DNA from 3 places in the Streptomyces sp. NPDC058221 genome. Region 3 is predicted to be linked to each of the others. Evidence: riboswitches for the same ligand, from Rfam matches in the RefSeq annotation. Region 3 holds a riboswitch; each other region holds the start of a gene.
What was found. Region 3 has a riboswitch for cobalamin ahead of ACFVW8_RS17150 (cobalamin biosynthesis protein). Riboswitches for the same ligand answer to the same signal wherever they lie in the genome.
Positions count from the first base shown of each region.

Region 1 (3,268 bases), on a different contig from region 3:
ACTGGACCCAGCCGTGCTGGGTGGCGAGGTAGCCGGTGAGCTGTTCGGCGAAGTACTGGACCATGTCGTTGCGTTCGGGCTCGCCGTGCACCAGGACGTCGATGCCGGCCTTCTCCTGGAAGGAGATGACCTCGGCGATCTCGGCCTTGATCCGCTCCTCGTAACCGGCGGTGTCGGTCCGGCCCGCTCGCAGGTCGGCACGGGCCGTGCGCAGCTCATTGGTCTGCGGGAACGAACCGATGGTCGTCGTCGGCAGCAACGGCAGCCCGAGGTGGGCGCGTTGGGCCGCGGCCCGCTCGGCGTACGGCTGGGAGCGGCGGCCGTCGGCGTCGGTGACGGCCGCCGTCCTGGCCCGGACAACGGGGTCGCTGGTGAGGGGGGAGTTCTTGCGGGAGGCGAGGTCGGCGCGGTTGGCGGCGATCTCACCGGCGACGGCGTCGATGCCCCGTGCCAGCCCCTTCGCCAGCGTGACGACCTCGGCGGTCTTCTGTTCGGCGAAGGCGAGCCAGCGCAGGATCTGGGGGTCGATGTCCTTCTCGGCCGCCGTGTCGAGTGGCACGTGCAGCAGGGAGCAGGACGCGGCCACGTCGACCCGGTCGGCGAGGCCCAGCAGGGTGGCGAGGGTGGAGAGGGACTTCTCGTAGTCGTTGATCCAGATGTTGCGGCCGTTGACGACGCCTGCGACGAGCCGCTTGCCGGGCAGTCCGCCCACCGAGGCCAGAGCGGGAAGGTTGGCGGCCGCCGCGTCGGTGAAGTCGAGTGCCAGGCCCTCGACCGGGGCCTTCGCCAGGACGGGCAGGGCGTCGCCGAGCCGGTCGAAGTAGGAGGCGATGAGCAGCTTGGGCCGGTCGGTCAGGCTGCCGAGGCCGTCATAGGCGCGGGCGGCGGCGTCGAGTTCGGCCGGGGTGCGGTCCTGGACCAGAGCGGGCTCATCGAGCTGTACCCACTCGGCGCCCGCGGCACGCAGGTCGGCGAGCACCTCCGCGTACACCGGCAGCAGCCGGTCCAGCAGGGCGAGCGGCTCGAAGCCGGCCGGTACCCCCGGGGCGGGCTTGGCCAGCAGGAGGTAGGTGACGGGGCCGACGAGCACCGGCCGGGCGGTGTGCCCGAGCGTGAGGGCTTCCCCGAGCTCGGTGACCTGCTTGGTGGAGTCGGCGGTGAAGACGGTGTCCGGGCCGAGTTCGGGGACGAGGTAGTGGTAGTTGGTGTCGAACCACTTGGTCATTTCCAGCGGAGCCACGTCCTGGGTCCCGCGCGCCATCGCGAAGTAGCCGTCGAGGGCGTCGGTTCCGACGGCCTCGCGGTGCCGCTGGGGGACTGCGCCGACTATGACGCTGGTGTCCAGGACGTGGTCGTAGTACGAGAAGTCGCCGGTGGGCACCTCGTGGACGCCGGCGTCCACCAGCCGCCTCCAGTTGGACCGGCGCAGGCCGGCCGCTGTTTCCCGGAGGGTGTCGGCGGTGACCCGGCCCTTCCAGTAGCCCTCGATGGCCTTTTTCAGTTCCCGGTCGGGGCCCTGGCGGGGGTAGCCGTACACGGTGGCTCGTGCTGCCGCGGCTGCGGGCTTCGCTGTCACGGAAATCTCCTTCGCGAGATGACTCCTGAACATCCCGGGACGGGACGCGGACACGAAGGGGTGACGGACCGGACGGGTGCCTGGCGCGCCTTCGGCGCGGTGCTCCGTCCGGTATGCACGCCGACCCGCCCACGAGGTCACCGGGATATCCGCATGCGAGTGGGTCGCGTGCGGGCAACGGGCAGGTCTTCGGACTCGCGGGCACTTCTGCCGGGGGCAGACTCCTACTGGCCGTCGCTTCCCGGATCCGGCCGGATCCAGTGCGTATGACGGCGGTCGTTCCCACTCACCGCTGCGGGGCAGTCCCGGAATTCCACCGGGTTCCCTCTTACGACGCGCCTGCCTGGCGGACAGGGCGAACCAGCTGCACGGGCCAGACTAAAGGGTCGTCCACGTCCCGGGCGCCGTCGTTCACATTCCGGAACGTGAATTGCGCAACGTCCGGGCCGTCTCCCGGCGGTCCTGGCGGGAGGTTCAGGCGAGCCAGTCGGCGTAGCGGGTGGGGGCGAGGCGGGCGTCCTTGTCCGTGAGCACGTCACCCTTGACTGCGGCGAACATGCCGGCCGTGGGATCGGTGACGACGGTGCGGCGGTCGGACTTGTGGGACAGGGTGAGCCGCCCGAGCTCGTCCAGGGTGAAGACCTCGGGGCCGGCGATGTTCCGGATGCCCTGCAGCGGTGTGCCCGCGGCGACTTCGGAGACTGCCTCGGCCACGTCCCCGGCAGCGATCGGCTGGATCGGCGTCGGCGGCAGCCGGACGGTGTCGCCCTCGGTGGTCCAGGACAGCACCGCGTCGATGAACTCCATGAACTGCGTTGCGCGGACGATCGAGTACGGGATCGTTCCGGCGGCGAGGATCTCCTCCTGGAGTGCCTTGGCCCGGTAGTAGTCCAGCTCCGGGACCCGGTCCACGCCGACGATCGAGAGAATGACGAAGTGGTCCACGCCGCCCTTGCCGCCCGCGGCCAGAAGGTTGTCCATCGAGGTCCGGAAGAATGCCGGGGAGGCTTCGTCGAAGGTGGGGGAGTTCGTCAGGTTGACGATGACATCGGCCCCCGCCACCGCCTCGTCGAGCCCCTTGCCGCTGATGACGTCGACTCCGGTGGACTGCGAGTGCGGCATCGCCTCGTGACCCTCGGCGTTCAGATTCCTGACGACCTGGGACCCGATCAACCCGGTACCGCCGATGACAGCGAATTTCATGGCACGCCCTTCCGTAGAGACCCCCTATGGAGGATATGTCCGAAATGGCAATGAGGGGCCCGGTCGCGCGCCCGTCACGCCCACGGGCTGCGGCCGGTTGATCTCCGCTCCCACGGTCACCGCTTGAATGCTGAACCGGTCGTGGCCGAGCCACGTTCTCTCGAGGAGCGTGATCCGCGCTCCTGTGGGACGAATGTATTGCCCCGCCCGCAGCAGGCCGCGCGCCGACGGAGCCGGCAGGTGGCCGAAGACCTGCGGCGGAGCACCGTAACCGCTGACCAGTGACCAACAGGTTCCGGCAGGACCGTGCATCATCGCCGGCCACCCGGGTACGCGCACCGGGCACCGCACCTGCCGGAGGAAGCGAGAACGCAGTGAACGACCTTCACCCGAAAGACGCCGGAGACAGCGGGGAGCCGATTCCCAGGGACCCGCCCGATCAGCAGGCCGCTGAGGACGAGGACCCCTGGGACGTGGTGGGCGGCCGGA
Region 1 covers NZ_JBHVWF010000101.1:15,905-19,172, forward strand. Annotated here, with positions in the region: gene metE (5-methyltetrahydropteroyltriglutamate--homocysteine S-methyltransferase) at 1-1,576, opposite strand, end outside; cobalamin riboswitch at 1,739-1,956, opposite strand; gene ACFVW8_RS27190 (SDR family oxidoreductase) at 2,051-2,779, opposite strand; gene ACFVW8_RS27195 (hypothetical protein) at 3,154-3,268, shown strand, end outside.
Region 1: linked by a shared signal. The riboswitch ahead of metE (5-methyltetrahydropteroyltriglutamate--homocysteine S-methyltransferase) and the one ahead of ACFVW8_RS17150 (cobalamin biosynthesis protein) in region 3 are both predicted to bind cobalamin.

Region 2 (3,268 bases), on a different contig from region 3:
GCGCGCGCCTCGGGGGAGTCGAACGGCAGCCGCAGCTGGAAGAAGACGTCCTGGAGGCCCATCGCGCCCAGACCCACCGGCCGCCAGCGGGCGTTGGAGCGCCCGGCCTGCTCGGTCGGGTAGAAGTTGATGTCGACGACCCGGTCGAGGAAGGTCACGGCGGTACGGACGGTGGCGTCCAAACGCTCCCAGTCGATGGTGCCGTCGGCGACGAACGCGCCGAGGTTGACCGAGCCCAGGTTGCAGACGGCCGTCTCGCCGTCGTCGGTGACTTCCAGGATCTCGGTGCACAGGTTCGAGGAGTGCACGACCCGGCCGGGCTCGGCGGTCTGGTTCGCGGTCCGGTTGGAGGCGTCCTTGAACGTCATCCAGCCCTGGCCGGTCTGGGCCAGCGTCCGCATCATCCGGCCGTAGAGCTCACGCGCCGGCATGGTCTTGCGCGCAAGGCCCTTGGCCTCGGCCGCGCGGTAGACGGCGTCGAACTCGTCGCCCCACAGGTCGACCAGCTCGGGCACATCGGCCGGGGAGAACAGCGACCAGGTGCCATCCGCGTCCACGCGGCGCATGAACTCGTCCGGGATCCAGTGCGCCAGGTTCAGGTTGTGCGTGCGCCGCTGGTCCTCGCCCGTGTTGTCGCGCAGCTCAAGGAACTCCTCGATGTCCGCGTGCCACGTCTCCAGGTAGACGGCGGCGGCGCCCTTGCGCCGGCCGCCCTGGTTGACCGCGGCGACGGAGGCGTCGAGCGTCTTCAGGAACGGCACGATGCCGTTGGAGTGCCCGTTGGTGCCGCGGATCAGCGAACCGCGGGCGCGGATACGGGAGTACGAGAGGCCGATGCCGCCCGCGTGCTTGGACAGGCGCGCCACCTGGTGGTAGCGGTCGTAGATCGAGTCGAGCTCGTCCCGTGGTGAGTCCAGCAGGTAGCAGGAGGACATCTGCGGGTGCCGGGTACCGGAGTTGAAGAGCGTGGGGGACGAGGGCAGATAGTCCAGCCGGCTCATCAGCCGGTACAGCGCGGCGACCTCGTCCAGGGCGCGCTCGGATGTGTCCTCGGCGAGTCCGGCGGCGACGCGCAGCATGAAGTGCTGCGGGGTCTCGATGACCTGGCGGGTGATCGGGTGCCGCAGGAGGTAGCGGCTGTACAGGGTGCGCAGGCCGAAGTAGCCGAAGCGGTCGTCGGCGCCGTCGGCGAGCGCCTGCCCCACCAGGGCGTCGAGCGCGGCGGCGTGGAGCGTCACGAACTCGGCGGTGCGGTCCGCGATCAGGCCCTCGCGGTGTCCGACGGCGACCGAGGCTTCGATCGACGTCGCGCCCTGGCCGGCCGCCTCGTCCGCGATGGAGCGGGTGAGGAGGCGGGCGGCGAGCCGGGAGTAGGCGGGGTCCTCGGAGATCAGGCCCGCGGCGGCCTCGGTGGCCAGCGAGCGCAGCTCGGCCTCGTCCGACCGGGCGTTGCGGCCGCGGAGCGCGGCGGCGGCGACGCGTCCGGGGTCGGTGTCGGGCAGATCCGCTGTGAGGTCGGTGAGGGTCCGCAGCAGTGCGGTTCCCGGTCCGTCGCTCGTGGATCCCGTTGATTCGGCCGCTGAAACCGGATCGGCTGGCGCGATGGTCACGTGGTGCTCTCCCTCGCTCGGCTCGGGGCCGGCGGGGGAACGGGGGCAGCCGGGCGGAGCCGGGCCCCGGTCCTGGCGGCACTCCGTACGGCGTCCACCGGCCCATCCACGAGGCCCGGACGTCTGGGCATCCGGATCGGTCGAGCCGGATGTGCTGTCGGCAGGTCCTCGGACTCAGGGGTGCCCAAAAGCACACCGAACACACCGTTGCGGGACAGTTCCGGATTCGCACCGGATTTCCCTGCGGCGACAGCGAGCACGAGCATACATGTGGGGGCAGCCGGATACGGCAGCCCCCACATGTTGTGTCGCGCGGGATATTTGGTGTGACGCTATGACGTCGCCGGAAGCGCCAGGCGATACGTCAGCAGCTTGAGGTCGTCGAGCGGATTCCAGTCCCTCTCGGGCGTCCGTACGAAGCCGAGGCGCCCGTAGATCCTATGGGCGCCGCGCATCGCCGGCTGCGTCGACAGGACGATCCCGGTGACCCCCGCGGTGCCCCGTGCGCGGTCGATGCAGGCCCGTACGAGCGCCTCACCGGCCCCGGCTCCCCGGGCCTCGCGGGAGACCGCGAGCATCCGGAACTCGGCCTCGTCCGGCGCCGCGATATCGGCCCACCGGTTCCCCGGCGGGGCGTAGGTGACTCCGCCCAGGATGCGGCCCCGCGCGTCGGCGGCGACGAGCACCTCGGCCTCGGCGGCCCGCCGGGCGACGTCGCGCAGGTGCACCAGGTACGGATCGTCGGCACCGAAGTCCAGCAGCCCGTCCCCGAGATAGGCCTCGGCGGTGATCTCGCCGAGGAGGGCGTGTTCGGCGGGCTCGACCGGCCGGATCGTCATGTCCATGGGCGGAAGTCTGCCGCACCCCCGGGCCGTGCCCGCAAGTGTTTTCCGCCGGGCACACGGACGGGCCGCCGTACCCCCTGCGTGTGGGGGTGCGACGGCCCGTACCGGCGTTGTCAGTGACCGCCCGGCGCCCCGGCCGTGGCCGGCGGGAGCTCCGTCTGCACGCCCGGGTCGCCCTCGTCCGCGGTGTAGTCGCCCGGAGAGGTCTCGTCGACCCCGGCGGGGGCCTTCAGAGCGTTCAGGACGAAGGTGAGGACGACGGTGACCACGATGTTCAGCACGAACGCCGTGAGGCCGATGTAGCCGATCTCCCCGAGGCCCGGGATCTCCTTGGAGGACCCGCCGAAGTGCGCCTGGGTCGGGCTGGCGACGCCGTAGGCGGCGGCCGTCCCGTAGACCATGCCGACCGCCCAGCCGGCGAGCAGCGCCCAGCGGTGGAACCACCGGGTGAACAGGCCGCCGACCAGGGCCGGCATCGTCTGGAGGATCCAGATCCCGCCCAGCAGCTGGAAGTTGATCGCGACTGTCTTGTCCATGGTGAGGACGAAGGCGAGTGCGCCGACCTTCACCAGCAGCGACACGAGCTTGGAGACCTTGGTCTCCTGCGCGGGTGTCGCGTCGGGCTTCAGGAAGTCCTTGTAGATGTTCCGGGTGAACAGGTTCGCCGCGGCGATCGACATGATCGCCGCGGGCACCAGGGCGCCGATGCCGATGGCGGCGAACGCCACGCCCGCGAACCAGTCGGGGAACATGTTCTCGAAGAGCTGCGGGATCGCCAGCTGGCCGTTGTCCACCTTGACCCCGGCGGCGATC
Region 2 covers NZ_JBHVWF010000033.1:25,197-28,464, forward strand. Annotated here, with positions in the region: gene ACFVW8_RS13770 (ribonucleoside-diphosphate reductase subunit alpha) at 1-1,610, opposite strand, end outside; cobalamin riboswitch at 1,752-1,889, opposite strand; gene ACFVW8_RS13775 (GNAT family N-acetyltransferase) at 1,943-2,455, opposite strand; gene mctP (monocarboxylate uptake permease MctP) at 2,569-3,268, opposite strand, start outside.
Region 2: linked by a shared signal. The riboswitch ahead of ACFVW8_RS13770 (ribonucleoside-diphosphate reductase subunit alpha) and the one ahead of ACFVW8_RS17150 (cobalamin biosynthesis protein) in region 3 are both predicted to bind cobalamin.

Region 3 (3,268 bases):
GTCCGCCGGCTGGTCGTCCGTCGACGGCGGCACCGTCGTCACCAAGGTGCTGCTCCCCGCGGTCGCCGCCCCCATCGTCGCCGGACTGGCCGCGCTGCTGGCCACCAGGCTGACGTACCGGATCGGCGGGAAGGTCACGGGCGGCGCCCAGGAGAAGGCGACCGCCAAGGGCTACCGCGCCGGACAGATCGCCTCCGCCGGGCTGGTCTCCCTCGCCCACGGCACCAACGACGCGCAGAAGACGATGGGCATCATCACGCTGGCCCTGGTCACCGGCGGAGTCCTCTCCCCCGGTTCGAACCCGCCCGTCTGGGTCATCATCAGCGCCGGTATGGCCATCGCGCTCGGCACCTACCTGGGCGGCTGGCGCATCATCCGCACCATGGGCAGCGGTCTCACCGAGCTCAAGCCGCCGCAGGGCTTCGCCGCCCAGACCAGTGCGGCCACGGTCATCCTGGCCTCCTCGCACCTCGGCTTCTCCCTCTCCACCACCCAGTCCTGCTCCGGCGCGGTGATGGGCGCCGGTCTCGGCCGCCGGGGCGGTGTGGTCCGCTGGTCCACCGCCACCCGGATGTTCGTCGCCTGGGGTCTGACGCTGCCGGCCGCCGGTCTGGTCGGCGCGGGGGCGGAGTACCTCACCAAGCAGGGCACCTGGGGTGTCGTGCTCGTCGCCGTACTGCTGATCGCGGGCTCCGGAGCGATCTGGATCCTGTCCCGCCGCAAGCCGGTCGGCCAGGACGATGTCGCACCCGGCGCCCAGGACGGCGCTCCGGCCACCCCGGACGCCGAACCCGCGGGCGTCGTCACCACCGCCATCGCGGCCGTCAGCCCGCCGCCCACCGCGGCCCAGGCACAGCAGGACTTCAAGACCACGATCCCGGCCCCGTCCGTAGCCGACCCGGCACGACCTGCCACGGTGTAAGGAAGATCCCGCATGAACATCGACTGGGCAGCCCTCGGCACCGTCTTCGGCGTCTCCCTCGTCGCCACCGTCGCCCTGGTGGGTCTCTTCACCCTCGGCATCGTCGGCCTCTCCAGGCAGCCCGAACCGGCCGCACAGGACGGCCGGGCCGGCGGGTCCCTGATGCTGGCCCGCGCGGGCGCGTACGTCTGCTTCGGGCTGTGCGCGGCGGCGGTCGCGTACGGCATCTATCTGATCGTCGCCTGAACCGCGGCCTCCGACCGATCCATCACATCGGGCCGGACGCACCTCGTGTGCGTCCGGCCCGATGTGCGTCTCAGCACACTGCACCGCCGCAGGTCAACGGCAGGTTGACGGGCGTTCGCAGAGCGTGGTGGACTGCCGGAGCCAATTACGGCGACAGCAGAGGAAGCCGGTGCGAATCCGGCGCGGTCCCGCCACTGTCACCGGGGAGCAGTCCCCCACCAACGGAAGTCACGGTCCACGCAAGCGGACTGGAAGGCCGGGGGAACTGCGGATCCGGGAGCCAGGAGACTCTCGTCGCCGGTCACGTCGAACCAGGGCGCGGACCCTGAGTGAGGACATATCGCCATGCCCGGCCGCCGTGCGTCCGTATCTGTGCCGCCCCTTCCAGAAGTCCTCTGTACGAAGGTCCTTCGAGGCGCAACGGCCGGCTGAACCGTGCGTGCCGATCGCATCTTCGCGTACGGCGCCACGGCCGGTCTGATCGGCGATCTGCTGCTCGGTGATCCCCGCCGGGGACATCCGGTCGCCGCTTTCGGGCGGGCCGCGGCAGGCGTCGAACGCCGTCTGTGGCGCGACCACCGCGGGTGGGGCGCGCTGCACACCCTGGTCTGCGCCGGAGGCGCCGCGGGTGGCGCGGCGCTGGCCGCCCGCGCGCTGCGCCGCCGACCCGCCGCATCCGTCGCCCTGACCGCCGCCGCCACCTGGTCCGTCGTCGGCGGTACGTCGCTGGGGCGCGAGGCCCGCTCCATCGGCGGCGCCCTCGCGGCCGGGGACATCGACCTGGCCCGTGAGCGGCTGCCCCGTCTCTGCGGCCGCGACCCGCAGTCCCTGGACGGGCCGGGGATCGCCCGCGCCGTGGTGGAGTCCGTCGCCGAGAACACCTCGGACGCCGTGGTGGGCGCCCTGGTGTGGGGTGCGATGGGCGGGGTCCCCGGGCTCGTCGGCTTCCGCGCCGCCAACACCCTCGACGCGATGGTCGGTCACCGGTCACCCCGCTATCTGCGCTACGGATGGGCCTCGGCCCGCCTGGACGACGTCGCGGGCTGGCCGGGCGCACGGCTGACGGCTCTGCTCGCCGTCGCCGCCGGCGGGCGGCCCCTCGGCGCACTGCGGGCCTGGCGGGCGGACGCGGCCAAGCACCCGAGCCCCAACGCCGGTCCGGTGGAGGCCTCCTTCGCGGGCGCGCTCGGCGTACGGCTCGGCGGCACCCTCGCCTACGGCGGCCGCGTCGAGCACCGCCCGGTGCTCAACGGGGAGACGGGCCGGGCCGTGGAGACCGAGGACATCGAGCGTGCCGTACGGCTCTCGCGGCGCGTCGGCGTGCTGGCCCTCGGCGTGAGCGTGGCCGCCCGCCTGGGCACGGCCGTCGCCGCACGCCGGATCGCGGGAGCCCGCACCACCGGGCGGCGTGCGAAAGGACTCCGTACCGCAGGAACTCGTACCGCGGGACCTCGCACGGCACAGCCCCGTACCGCAGGGCCTCGTGCCTCAGGACGGAGAGCGCCATGAGCGGCGGACTGCTGGTCGCCGGGACCACATCGGACGCGGGCAAGAGCGTCGTCACAGCGGGCATCTGCCGCTGGCTGGTGCGCCGGGGCGTGAAGGTCGCACCGTTCAAGGCACAGAACATGTCCCTGAACTCGTTCGTCACCCGCGAGGGCGCCGAGATCGGCCGCGCCCAGGCCATGCAGGCCCAGGCCGCCCGGGTGGAGCCCACCGCGCTGATGAACCCGGTGCTGCTCAAGCCCGGCAGCGACCGTTCCAGCCAGGTCGTCCTGATGGGGCGTCCGGTGGGCGAGATGAGTGCGCGCGGCTACCACGGCGGCCGGCAGGAAACGCTGCTGTCCACCGTCGTGGACTGCCTGGAGCAGCTTCGGGGCACGTATGACGCGGTGATCTGCGAGGGGGCGGGCAGTCCGGCCGAGATCAACCTTCGGCGCACGGACATCGTGAACATGGGCATCGCACGGGCGGCACGCTTCCCGGTGGTGGTCGTCGGCGACATCGACCGCGGCGGGGTCTTCGCCTCGTTCTTCGGCACGACCGCACTGCTCGCCGCCGAGGACCAGGCGCTGATCGCCGGCTACCTGGTCAACAAGT
Region 3 covers NZ_JBHVWF010000047.1:4,772-8,039, reverse strand. Annotated here, with positions in the region: gene ACFVW8_RS17160 (inorganic phosphate transporter) at 1-922, shown strand, start outside; gene ACFVW8_RS17155 (hypothetical protein) at 935-1,168, shown strand; cobalamin riboswitch at 1,327-1,459, shown strand; gene ACFVW8_RS17150 (cobalamin biosynthesis protein) at 1,604-2,677, shown strand; gene ACFVW8_RS17145 (cobyric acid synthase) at 2,674-3,268, shown strand, end outside.